DNA from 3 places in the Streptomyces durmitorensis genome. Region 2 is predicted to be linked to each of the others. Evidence: riboswitches for the same ligand, from Rfam matches in the RefSeq annotation. Region 2 holds a riboswitch; each other region holds the start of a gene.
The links. A riboswitch is a leader RNA that binds a small molecule or an ion and turns the genes downstream of it on or off. The one in region 2 is predicted to bind cobalamin.
Positions count from the first base shown of each region.

Region 1: linked by a shared signal. The riboswitch ahead of metE (5-methyltetrahydropteroyltriglutamate--homocysteine S-methyltransferase) and the one ahead of M4V62_RS26620 (CbtB domain-containing protein) in region 2 are both predicted to bind cobalamin.
Region 3: linked by a shared signal. The riboswitch ahead of M4V62_RS05185 (energy-coupling factor ABC transporter permease) and the one ahead of M4V62_RS26620 (CbtB domain-containing protein) in region 2 are both predicted to bind cobalamin.

Region 1 is NZ_CP097289.1:1,097,264-1,101,466, forward strand. Features, by position in the region: gene aceB (malate synthase A) at 1-1,166, shown strand, start outside; gene M4V62_RS05230 (3-hydroxybutyryl-CoA dehydrogenase) at 1,163-2,032, shown strand; cobalamin riboswitch at 2,226-2,443, shown strand; gene metE (5-methyltetrahydropteroyltriglutamate--homocysteine S-methyltransferase) at 2,604-4,203, shown strand, end outside.
Region 2 is NZ_CP097289.1:5,943,101-5,947,303, reverse strand. Features, by position in the region: gene M4V62_RS26630 (glycoside hydrolase family 6 protein) at 1-1,033, opposite strand, end outside; gene M4V62_RS26625 (ANTAR domain-containing protein) at 1,195-1,950, shown strand; cobalamin riboswitch at 2,285-2,406, shown strand; gene M4V62_RS26620 (CbtB domain-containing protein) at 2,439-2,660, shown strand; gene M4V62_RS26615 (CbtA family protein) at 2,681-3,526, shown strand; gene M4V62_RS26610 (class F sortase) at 3,507-4,184, opposite strand; gene M4V62_RS26605 (hypothetical protein) at 4,200-4,203, opposite strand, start outside.
Region 3 is NZ_CP097289.1:1,084,923-1,089,125, reverse strand. Features, by position in the region: gene mmsB (3-hydroxyisobutyrate dehydrogenase) at 1-611, shown strand, start outside; gene M4V62_RS05190 (enoyl-CoA hydratase) at 608-1,444, shown strand; cobalamin riboswitch at 1,605-1,788, shown strand; gene M4V62_RS05185 (energy-coupling factor ABC transporter permease) at 1,819-2,592, shown strand; gene M4V62_RS05180 (energy-coupling factor ABC transporter substrate-binding protein) at 2,592-2,996, shown strand; gene cbiQ (cobalt ECF transporter T component CbiQ) at 3,003-3,752, shown strand; gene M4V62_RS05170 (energy-coupling factor ABC transporter ATP-binding protein) at 3,749-4,203, shown strand, end outside.

The sequences.
Region 1 (4,203 bases), 4.8 Mb from region 2:
GGATCGACTTCAGCACACCGGAGGGCAAGCGTTACCGGCTCGGCGAGCAGGTCGCGACCATCGTCGTCCGCCCGCGCGGCTGGCACCTGACCGAGGAGCACCTGCTGATCGACGGGCGGCCCGCGCCCGCATCGCTCGTGGACTTCGGGCTCTACTTCTTCCACTGCGCCCAGCGGCAGATCGACGCCGGACACGGCCCGTACTTCTACCTTCCGAAGCTGGAGAACCGCGACGAGGCCCGGCTGTGGAACGACGTGTTCGTGCTCGCCCAGGACCTCCTCGGCATCCCCCGCGGCACGATCCGCGCCACCGTCCTGATCGAGACCATCACGGCGGCCTTCCAGATGGAGGAGATCCTCTACGAGCTCCGCGAGCACAGCTCCGGCCTCAACGCGGGCCGCTGGGACTACCTCTTCAGCCTCATCAAGACCTTCGGCCACCGCACCGACTTCCTGCTGCCCGACCGGGCGAAGGTCACCATGACGGCCCCCTTCATGCGCGCGTACACCGAACTCCTCGTCCGCACCTGCCACAAGCGCGGCGCCCACGCCATCGGCGGCATGGCCGCCCACGTTCCCGGCAAGGACCCGGACGCCCACCAGGCGGCCCTCGCCACGGTGCGGCTCGACAAGGAGCGCGAGGCCGAGGACGGTTTCGACGGCTCCTGGGTCGCCCACCCCGCCCTTGTGCCCGTCTGCCGCGCGGTGTTCGACGGGGTGCTCGACACGCGCCCGCATCAGATCGACCGCACCCGCGACGACGTCGAGGTGACGGCGGCCCGGCTGCTCTCCGTGCGCCGCATCAGCGCGCCACCGACGTCCGAGGGCGTACGCACCAACATCGCTGTCGCCCTGCGCTACTTCGCCGCGTGGCTGCACGGGCAGGGAGCCGTCGACCTGTACGGGCTGATGGAGGACGCCGCCACCGCCGAGATCGCCCGGGTGCAGATCTGGCAGTGGCTGCGCCACCGGGTCGTGGATCGCGCGACGGTCCTCGAACTGGTGGAGGACGAGCTCGCCGCCCTGGGCGCGGAGTACCCGTGGGCCCCTCTCGACGAAGTCCGTGGCCTCTTCGAACGGACAGCCCTGGCACGGGAGTTGCCCGCGTTCTTCACCACGGATGCCTACAGCCGTCACCTCGTGCGCCGCCCGGAGGGACAGTCATGACCATGGCCATCCGGCGGGTCGGTGTGGTGGGCGGGGGCCAGATGGGCGCCGGGATCGCCGAGGTGTGTGCCCGCGCCGGCCTGGACACCGTGGTCTGCGAGGCCGACGCCCTCGCCGCACGCGCCGCCGCCGAGCGGGTCACCGTGTCGCTCGAACGCGCCGTCCAGCGCGGCAAGTTGGACCGCATCGGCGCCGAGGACGCGCTGGCCCGCATGGTCTTCACCGGCAGCCTCGACGACCTGGCCGACCGCCAGCTCGTCGTCGAGGCCGTCGTGGAGGACACTGCGGCCAAGACGGAGATCTTCACCACCCTGGACAAGGTCGTCGAGGACCCCGAAGCGATCCTGGCCACCAACACCTCCTCCATCCCGGTCATGCGTCTGGGGATGGCGACCCGGCGTGCCGACCGTGTCCTCGGGCTGCACTTCTTCAACCCCGCCCCCGTGCTTCCCCTGGTCGAGGTCGTGTCCTCGCTGCACACGGCCGCACGGACCGTCGCCGCCGTCGAGGACTTCGCCACGCACACCCTGGGCAAGACGGTCGTACGGTCCCAGGACAGAGCGGGCTTCGTCGTGAACGCGCTGCTCGTCCCCTACCTCCTCTCGGCGATCCGGATGACCGAGTCCGGCTTCGCCACGCCCGCCGACGTGGACGCGGGCATGGAGCTGGGCTGCGCCCACCCGATGGGGCCGCTGAAGCTGGCGGACCTGATCGGCCTCGACACGGTCGCCTCCATCGCGGCATCGCTCTACGAAGAGTTCAAGGAACCCCTGTACGCCCCGCCGCCGCTGCTCCAGCGCATGGTGGAGGCGGGGCTGCTCGGCCGCAAGAGCGGCCGCGGGTTCCACACCTACGACCGGGGCTGAGGGGCCCGGGTCCGCCGCCGGGCCGAGGGGCCCGCGGCTGCTGTGAGCGGGCGCGCGGAACAGAGTGGTGATCTGTTCCGCGCGCCCTCATGTGCTGATCCAGGTCCCCGCACGTGTGGATCCGGGTGGGGTCCGTGTCTCACCTCACGGTCCGAAATGTGATCAGTACTGCCCAGGAGGCCGAACACCCTCTAGCCTGACCTGTGCAGCTGGTTCGCCCTGTCCGCCAGGCAGACGCGTCGTAAGAGGGAACCCGGTGGGAATCCGGGACTGCCCCGCAGCGGTGAGTGGGAACGACCGCCGTCATACGCACTGGATCCGAGCGCGGATCCGGGAAGCGACGGCCAGTAGGAACCTGCCTCGGCAGGTGTGCCCGCGAGTCCGAAGACCTGCCCGTTGCCCGTACGTGACCCCTCACGTACGGACATCCCGGTGACCTCGTGGGCGGGTCGGCGTCAGATCAGGTGGAGCACCGTGCCGCGGGCACGCGTTCGGTCCATCCGGTTCGTCATCCCTTCGCGTCCGTGTCCCGTCCCGGGATCTCAGGAGTCATCTCGCGAAGGAGATTTCCGTGACAGCGAAGCCCGCAGCCGCGGCAGCACGGGCCACCGTGTACGGCTACCCCCGCCAGGGCCCCAACCGGGAACTGAAGAAGGCCGTCGAGGGTTACTGGAAGGGCCGCGTCACCGCAGACGCCCTCCGGGACACCGCGGCGCAACTGCGCCGGTCCACCTGGCAGCACCTGGCCGACGCAGGCATCCACGAAGTGCCGACCGGCGACTTCTCGTACTACGACCACGTCCTGGACACCAGCGTCATGGTCGGCGCCGTCCCCCAGCGGCACCGCGAGGCCGTCGAAACCGACGCGCTCGACGGCTATTTCGCGATGGCTCGCGGCACGCAGGACGTGGCGCCCCTTGAGATGACCAAGTGGTTCGACACCAACTACCACTACCTCGTGCCGGAGCTCGGCCCCGACACCGTCTTCACCGCCGACTCCGCCAAGCAGGTCGCCGAGCTGACGGAGGCCATCGCGCTCGGCCTCGTGGCCCGGCCGGTGCTCGTCGGCCCGGTCACCTATCTGCTGCTCGCCAAGCCCGCGCCCGGCGTGGCCGCCGACTTCGAGCCGCTCACCCTCCTGGACCGCCTGCTGCCCGTCTACGCCGAGGTCCTCGCCGACCTGCGCGCCGCGGGCGCCGAGTGGGTGCAGCTCGACGAGCCCGCCCTGGTCCAGGACCGCACCCCGGCCGAGCTCAACGCCGCCACCCGCGCCTACCGCGATCTCGGTGCGCTCACCGACCGCCCTCAGCTCGTCGTCGGCTCGTACTTCGGCAGGCTCGGCGACGCGCTTCCGGTGCTCGCCAAGGCGCCGGTCGAGGGCCTCGCCCTGGACTTCACCGAGGCTGCCGCGAGCCAGCTGGAGGATCTCGCCGCCGTCGGCGGGCTGCCCGGCAAGCGTCTGGTCGCGGGCGTCGTCAACGGCCGCAACATCTGGATCAACGACCTGGAGAAGTCCCTCAGCACACTGGGCACGCTTCTGGGCCTCGCAGACCGGGTCGACGTCTCCGCGTCCTGCTCCCTGCTTCACGTCCCGCTGGACGCCACCGCCGAACGGGACATCGACCCGCAGATCGCCCGCTGGCTGGCCTTCGCCCACCAGAAGACCGCCGAGATCGCCACGCTGGCCCGCGGCCTGGCCCAGGGCACGGGCGCCATCACGGCCGAACTGTCCGCCAACCGCGCCGGCCTGGCGTCCCGCTCGGGCTCGGCCCTCACCCACGACCCGGCCGTACGCTCCCGCGTCGCCGCGATCACCGGCGCCGACGCCCGCCGCGCCCACGCCTACCCGGAGCGTGCGGCGGCCCAGCGGACCCGGCTCGGCCTTCCGCAGCTGCCCACGACCACCATCGGCTCCTTCCCCCAGACCACCGAACTGCGCACGGCACGCGCCGACTTGCGTGCGGGCCGTCTCGACACGTCCGGCTACGAGGAGCGCATCAAGAACGAGATCCGCGAGGTCCTCGCCTTCCAGGAGAAGGCGGGCATCGACGTCCTGGTGCACGGCGAGCCCGAACGCAACGACATGGTGCAGTACTTCGCCGAGCAGCTCACCGGCTACCTCGCCACGCAGCACGGCTGGGTCCAGTCGTACGGCACCCGCTATGTGCGCC
Region 2 (4,203 bases):
ACTTGGCGCCCTCCGCCAGCTTCAGCGCGTACTCGGGCCACCAGGCCCCCGCCTTGGGCCCACCGCGACAGGTGCCGTCGGACTCACCGGGTCGCTTGACCCACAGATACGCGTCGACCAGCGGGTCATCGGTCTTGGTGGTGGGCGCCTCGCCGAGCGCGCGGCCCGGCGGGTTGCACCAGGTGTCCTTGCCCTTGGTGTACGCGCCGTTGCCGTTGCGCGCGGTGTCGATGACGAACGGCTTGTTGCCGATCTTCGCCGACAGCTTCTTGCCGAACTCCGTGCTGGCCTCGGTCGTCTGGAAGTTCGAGACGTTCACCGAGAAGCCGTCGGCCTGCTCGACGCCCGACCACTTCAGGGGCTCCCAGAGCGAGTCGGGGTTCTTCCAGCCCGCGTTGCCCGCGTCCAGGTACACCTTGGTGTTCTTCAGGGACTTGAGCTTCTCGATGGCACCCTTGAGGAGGTCGTACCGCTCCTCGTGAAACTCCTCCGGCGTGCAGTTGTCGACCATGTGGAGCACCGCGTCCGGCTCCAGGATGACCGTGGCGTTGCGGTCACCGATGCCCTTCGCCACCTGGTCGATGAAGGTGCGGTAGGCGTTGCCGTCGGCCGCGCCGCCGCCCGAGTACTGGCCGCAGTCGCGGTGCGGGATGTTGTAGAGGACCAACAGGGCGTCACGGTCGGCCTTCTGGGCGGCCTCGGTGAAACCGCGCGCCTGGTCCTCCGCGTTCTCCGGGATGATCCACTCCGCGACGGGCTGCTCGGCGATCTTGCGGATCAGCTCGGCGTCGTCCTTCTTGCCGTCCTTCTCGTACGTGGCGACCTGCTTGGCCGCGTTGCCGTCCGGGTTGACCCAGTACGGGTCGGTGCCCTTCGGCTGTTGCTCGACCGGGTTCCCCGACGACTCCTCGTTGCCCGAACCGTCATCGGAGGAGCACCCCGACAGCAGCAGCGCAGCCCCCGCAAACGCCGCCGCAGCCTTCACCCCCCGGGCCGCGATCCGATGACCGCGGCCGGTGCCTTTGTGGTACATCCACTCCCCCTTGGGTGCACTGTCCGATTCTCAATCCTGACATACGCACTCCCGGCCCACGAGGCCCGCCCGTCCGCTGCGGAGAGCTGTTGGATACCTGTTACAGCCCGGCGCCCGGGGGTAGGCGCAGTGCGCGGGGTGGCGCTCTTGGGGAGGAGATCATGCGGGATCACACCTCTGAACTACGGCTGGCCGAAGTCCTGGTGGAGACCACCAACACTCTGGACGACGACTTCGACCCGGAGCGCTACCTGAGCCGGGTCGCGGGCCACTGCGTGGAGCTGCTCGACGCCACTGCCGCCGGCGTCATCTTCGACGGCACCGGCACGCCGGGGGTGGCCGCCGGGGGCCACCCCCGGGACCTGGCGCTCGACCTGCTAGGGGCCCAGCAGAGCGGTGGGCCCTGCGTGGAGAGCCTCGGCACGGGCCTCGCGGTGCCGCCCGTGCGGCTCGCGGCGGACGAACCCGCCGACCGCTGGCCGGAGTTCACGGCGCTGGCCCGCCGCCGCGGCATCGGGATGACGTACGCGGTCCCGCTGCGGCAGCGCGAGACACTGCTCGGCGCGCTGAACGTCTTCGTGCCCGAGAACTCCCGGACCCGCCACACCGACGGGGAGTTGCGTCTGGCGCAGGCGATCGCCGACGCCGCAGCGGTAGGCCTGCACAACCACCGTGCCTACACGGAGTATCGGGTTCTCGCGATACAGCTCCAGGGCGCTCTGACCAGCCGTATACGCATCGAACAGGCCAAGGGCATACTCGCCGAACGCTGGCACACCGGTGTCGACGAGGCCTTTGACGCGCTGCGGCGGTACGCGCGCAGAGAACGGCTGGTCATGGAGGTGGTCGCCACCGAAGTGATCAAGGGATCGCTCGACGACGCCGCACTGCGCGGCAGTTGGTCCGAACCTTCCTGACGGCCGCTCCGAGGACCATCATCACCTGCGATGATCACAGAGAGGAATCGGATCACGACTTGGCGTCAATCCACCCCTAGGCTCCAGCGCTCATCCGTTCTAGAGTCGTCACAACGGCCCAAGCCCCCGGCCTGATCGTCCATCCCGCACTGCGGGGTTGGTCACCGAACCTCCCGCGCCGGCGCCGGGTTACTCCCGCAGCTCGTGCGCGCGCGGTCGAGGACCAGCCCGGTCGACGGCTCCGGGGGGAGCGGGCCGCCGACCGGGCCGGGTTGTCCTGATACAGGTTCCATTGACAGTGTCCATGACCAACTGGGACTCTCCGGGCGACAAGTCCACACATCGAGGCGATGGTTGACAGGAACCCGGTGCGATTCCGGGGCGGGCCCGCCACTGTGACCGCACGCCAGCCTGGGGTGCGGAAGTCAGGAACTGAGCCGTCGTACTCCTGCTTCGGGGCGTGGAAACCCCAGAGGAGGCCCTTCGACATGTCACTGCACACCGCAGCATCGGGCACCGACAGGACGGCGGTCCAGGCCGCCACGGTCCACACCCGCGACTGGCTCATCGCCTCGGCCGCGGTCATCGTCGCGCTGATCGCGCTCTACGCGGTCTTCTTCGACAACGGCTCGCTGATCTCCGCGACCGGCAGCTATCTGCACGAGTTCGCCCACGACGGCAGGCACCTCTTCGGTGCCCCGTGCCACTGACCGGGGACGGACACGGCGCCATGCCATCCCCTGCGTCCTCTCCCCCGCCTCCCCCGTCCTCACCTGTCCTGCCCCTGCTCGGCCGCGGTCTCGTGGCGGGAGGAGCGGCGGGCCTCGCGGCCGGTCTCTTCTCCCTGCTCCTCACCGAGCCGCTGATGGACCGGGCGATCCGCGCCGAGGAGAAGCGCGCGGCGGCCGAGGAGCACGCGCACGGCGCCGCTCAGGCGGCACAGCACCACGAGGAGCTGTTCACGCGCTCCACCCAGCACGCGGGGCTCGTGGTCTCCGCGGTCGTCGCCGGTCTGGCCATCGGCGTCCTCTTCGCCGTGGCGTACGCCCTGGTGCACCGCCGCGACCCGCACGCGAGCCCATGGCCGCGGGCCCTCGCCTTCGCGGGAGCCGCGTTCCTCGCCGTCTCCCTGCTGCCCGGTCTGCGCTACCCGGCGAACCCGCCGGGCGTCGGCGACTCGGGCACGGTCGGCGAGCGGCAGGCGCTGTGGCTCGCCTCCGTCGCGATCGGCGTCCTCGGCATGTTCCTGGCCCGGCAGGTGTACGTACGCCTGACGGCCAGATCCGTACCGGCGAGGCAGATCGCGGCGGCCCTCACGACGGTCGCCGTCCTCACCGCGCTCTTCCTCCTCCCGGACAACCCCGACCCGGTCCCGGTGGACGCGACGCTCCTGTGGGACTTCCGCGTCCTCTCGGTCGCCTCGCACGCCCTGTTGTGGGCCGTGTTCGCGGCGGTCTTCGGAGGCCTTGGCCTGCGGTCCTTCCGGGAAGGGGCCGCCAGGGGTGCCACCGTGGGCGCGAGGACGGCGGGAGTGCCCTCGCGCCCCGGCGCCACCCCTACCGCCCCACCCCGGTGAGGTAGGCGGACACCACCACGTTCGCCGAGTACGTCTTGCTCGCCCGGTCGAACGTGCCGCCGCACGTGATCAGGCGCAGCTCGGCGCGGCCCTCCTCGTGGGGGCCGTACGCCTTCTTCGCGTCGAAGCGGTCCCGGCTGAGGACCTGGACGTCGTCCACGGTGAACTCCGCGACCGAGCCGTCGTCGCGGGCCACCCGGACCTTCTCGCCGGGCCGCATGGCGCTGAGGTCGTAGAAGACCGCGGGGCGCGTCTCGGTGTCGACGTGGCCGACGAACAGGGAGGTGCCCGCGGCGCCGGGGCGCGTACCGCCGCCGTACCAGCCGACGGAGCCCGCCTCCTCGAACGGCGGCGGATCGATGGCGCCGTCCTGATCGAGCCCGCGGACGACCACGGGTGCCCGCACCTTCAGCGAGGGGACATCCACGCGCTGCGGCTTGGCGGCGCCCAACGGCTTGTGCGCGTCCGGGAGTTCGACACCGAACGGCCGCCCCACCGCGGCGACGTCACCGGTCGTGGGCTCCGAGACACCGCCGCGTACGTCCGTGATCTCGCTGCCCCACAGCCAGAGCCCCACGAGCAGCAGCGCCCAGGCGACCCCGGTGAGGAATCGCCCGTGCCCGGCCGGCTGCCCCGCCGGCTTCTCATGGCCCGACACGTCGGCCGCCACCCGTCAC
Region 3 (4,203 bases), 4.9 Mb from region 2:
ACGCGCGCAGCGCGCACGAGGCTGCGGTCGCGGCCGGGATGCGGACGCTGGACGCCCCGGTCTCCGGGGGAGTGGTGGGCGCCGAGGCCGGCACGCTCACCTTCATGGCGGGCGGCGGCGAAGCCGAGTTCGCCGAGGCCGAGCCGCTCCTGACGGTCATGGGCAGGAAGGCGGTGCACTGCGGCGGGCCCGGCGCGGGTCAGGCCGCGAAGATCTGCAACAACATGATCCTCGGGGTCTCGATGATCGCGGTGAGCGAGGCGTTCGTACTCGGCGAGAGCCTCGGCCTCTCCCCTCAGGCCCTGTTCGACGTGGCGTCGACCGCGTCCGGCCAGTGCTGGGCCCTGACCGTCAACTGTCCGGTGCCGGGCCCCGTCCCGGGCAGCCCCGCCAACCGCGACTACCGCCCCGGGTTCGCCGCCCCGCTGATGGCCAAGGACCTCGGCCTGGCGGCCAACGCCCTTGCAGCCAGTGGGATCGACGCCCAACTCGGCCTCAAGGCGGCTGAGTTGTACGCCACTTACGCGCAGGGAGCCGGAGCGGACCAGGACTTCTCCGGGATCGTCAACACCATCAGGCACCACAAGGCAGGGGACGGGGACGACGCATGACCACGGAGACCACGGAGACCACGGAGACCGCGGAGACCGCGGAGACGGCTGAGGCCACGGAGTCGTACGAGACGATCCGCATCGAGCGGAAAGGCCGCACCGCGCTGCTCACGCTCGACCGCCCCAAGTCCCTGAACGCACTCAACCTCCAAGTGATGAACGAGATCGTCGCCGCGACGGCTGACCTGGACCGGGACCCGGGCATCGGCTGCATCGTCCTCACCGGATCACCGAAGGCGTTCGCCGCCGGGGCCGACATCAAGGAGATGCGGCCCCAGAGCTACATGGACATGTACCTCAGCGACTGGTTCACCGCCTGGGACCGGCTCGGGGCGCTGCGCACGCCGACGGTCGCGGCCGTCTCTGGTTACGCGCTCGGCGGAGGCTGCGAGCTGGCCATGCTGTGCGACATCCTGCTGGCCGCCGACACCGCCGTGTTCGGACAGCCCGAGATCAAACTGGGCGTCATCCCCGGCATCGGCGGCTCGCAGCGGCTGACCCGAGCGGTGGGGAAGGCCAAGGCCATGGAGATGTGTCTGACCGGCAGGACCATGGACGCCGACGAGGCTGAGCGGGCCGGGCTCGTCTCCCGGGTGGTGCCCGCCGGTGATCTCGTCGGCGAGGCACTCGCCGTCGCCGAGACCGTCGCGGGGATGTCCCTGCCCGTCGCGATGATGGCGAAGGAGGCGGTGTCACGCGCCTTCGAGACGACCCTCGCGGAGGGCGTCCGCTTCGAACGCCGCCTTTTCCACGCCGTGTTCGCGACCGCGGACCAGAAGGAGGGGATGGCCGCCTTCGTCGAGAAGCGACAGCCCGGCTTCACGCACTCTTGACCCTCCACCCGCTCCCCGACGCCCGAAGAAGGCGTGGCGCGCGCCAGGTGTGCACGCACCGGGCACAGGGGCTGACCAGGGGCGTACGCCCTGGTCGTGTGCGCTCGCGCGTGCCACAGCTGCGGTGGTCCCGCAAGTTGTCAGGAATCTCGGTCGCGCACTAAGGTCACCACGCCTTGGTGAACGGGAAATCCGGTGTGATGCCGGTGCGGCCCTCGCCACTGTGATCGGGAAGTCCGGCTCCAGCCCTCGCGGCAGCCACTGGGTGCTCACGCACCCGGGAAGGCGGAGTCCGGTCGGTACGACCCGTCAGCCAGGAGACCGGCCAAGGCACGTTGTCCATCCACGAGGTGCTGGAGAGGGTCTGCTTAGCCATGCACATAGCCGAGGGTTTCCTCCCACCGGCGCACGCGATCGCCTGGGGCGTAGCGTCCGCGCCGTTCGTCGTCCACGGAGTCCGCTCCCTGACCCGTGAGGTCAAGGAGCACCCGGAGAGCACCCTGCTCCTGGGAGCCTCCGGTGCCTTCACATTTGTCCTTTCCGCACTCAAAATCCCTTCCGTCACGGGCAGTTGCTCGCACCCGACGGGAACCGGGCTCGGCGCGATCCTGTTCCGGCCGCCGATCATGACGGTGCTCGGCACCATCACCCTGCTGTTCCAGGCCCTGCTGCTCGCCCACGGCGGGCTCACCACGCTCGGCGCCAACGTGTTCTCCATGGCGATCGTCGGGCCATGGGCCGGATACGCCGTCTACCGGCTCCTGAAGCGGTACGACGTGCCGCTCATGGTCGCCGTGTTCTTCGGCGCGTTCGTCGCCGACCTGTCCACGTACTGCGTCACCAGCGTCCAGCTGGCCATGGCGTTCCCCGACCCCAGCAGCGGATTCATCGGCGCCCTGGGCAAGTTCGGCGGCATCTTCGCCGTCACGCAGATCCCCCTGGCCGTCAGCGAGGGACTGCTCACCGTCATCGTGATGCGGCTGCTCGTGCAGTCCAGCAAGGGTGAGCTGACGCGGCTCGGCGTGCTCCTCCAGGGCAAGCGGTCGGCCACCAAGGCGACGGAGACGGCGACGACGGAGAAGACCGCGACGACGGAGGAGACCGCGGCGACGGAGAAGACGACGACGGAGACGGGGGCCAGCGCCTGATGAGCCGGAACGCGAAGATCAACACTCTGCTGCTCCTCATCGTCGCCGCGCTCGCGGTACTGCCGTTGGCGCTCGGTCTCGGCGACGACGAGAAGGAGCCGTTCGCCGGGGCCGACGCCCAGGCCGAGACCGCGATCACCGAGATCAATCCGGACTACGAACCCTGGTTCTCGCCGCTGTACGAACCCCCCTCCGGGGAGGTCGAGTCGGCGCTCTTCGCCCTGCAGGCGGCGCTGGGCGCGGGCGTCCTCGCGTACTACTTCGGTCTGCGCAAGGGACGCAGGCAGGGCGCGGAGATCGCACGGTCGCAGGAGGCACCCGCACCCGCACCCGCCCCCGCATCCGCCCCCACGGAGCAGACAACCGATGCGGAGGGCGCCCGGCCAGAGACCGAGCAGGTCTGACCCGGCGTGCTCCCCATCGACGCGGCGGCGCACAGCAGTCGCTGGCGCCGCCGCCATCCCGTGGACAAGGCCGTGCTCGGGCTCGGCCTCACCGTCCTTGCCGTCTCCCTGCCGCCCTGGCCGGGTGCCGCCCTGGTCCTGGTCGCCGCGCTCGTCGTGCTGCTCGGGCCCGCCGGTGTGCCGCCGCGCAAACTGTGGCGCGCCTACCGCGTGCCGCTCGGCTTCTGCGTCACCGGCGCCCTGACCCTGATCGTGCAACTCGGCGGGCCCGAAGGGTTCGTCACGCTGGCCGACGGCGGCCCCGCGCGGGCCGGCGGTCTGCTCCTGCGCACCTCGGCGGCCTCGCTCGGTGTCCTGCTCTTCGCCTTCACCACACCGATGTCGGATCTGCTGCCCCGCCTGGTGAAGGCGGGCGTACCGGCGCCGGTCGTGGACGTCGCCCTGGTCATGTACCGCATGAGCTTCCTGCTCCTGGACTCCATGAGCAGGATCCGGCAGGCGCAGGCCGCGCGCCTCGGCCACACCACCCGGGCCGCCACCTGGCGCTCCCTCGGCGGCCTCGGCGCCACCGCGTTCGTGCGGGCCTTCGACCGGGCGACGCGATTGCAGGCCGGGCTCGCCGGGCGTGGCTACGACGGAACCCTGCGGGTGCTCGTGCCCGACGCCAGGGTCTCCCGGGGCTTCGTGGCCGTCAGCGCGGTACTCCTCACGGGCCTGGTGGCCCTCACCCTCGTACTGGAAAGGCTTCTTCCATGAGCGAGCCGAGCGCTCCTCGCGAGCGAGAGGCGAGCGAGACCCTGGTCGCTCTGCGCGCCGCTTCCTACGCGTACGAAGAAGGGCCCACCGTGCTCAGCGGCCTGGACTTCGACGTCACCGAGGGGCGCGCGCTTGCGCTCCTCGGCCGCAACGGCAGCGGCAAGACCACCCTCATGCGGCTGCTGAGCGGCGGACTCCGCCCGGACCAGGGCGGATTGACGCTCGGGGGCACCCCCGTGACGTACGACCGCAAGGGTCTGACCCGGCTGCGCACCACCGTGCAGCTGGTCGTCCAGGACCCGGACGACCAGCTGTTCGCGGCCTCGGTCGAGCAGGACGTGTCCTTCGGGCCGCTGAACCTGGGTCTTTCCGACGCCGAGGTCCGGGCGCGGGTCGCCGAGGCGCTCGCCGCGCTCGACATCAGCGCCCTGGCGGACCGGCCGACGCATCT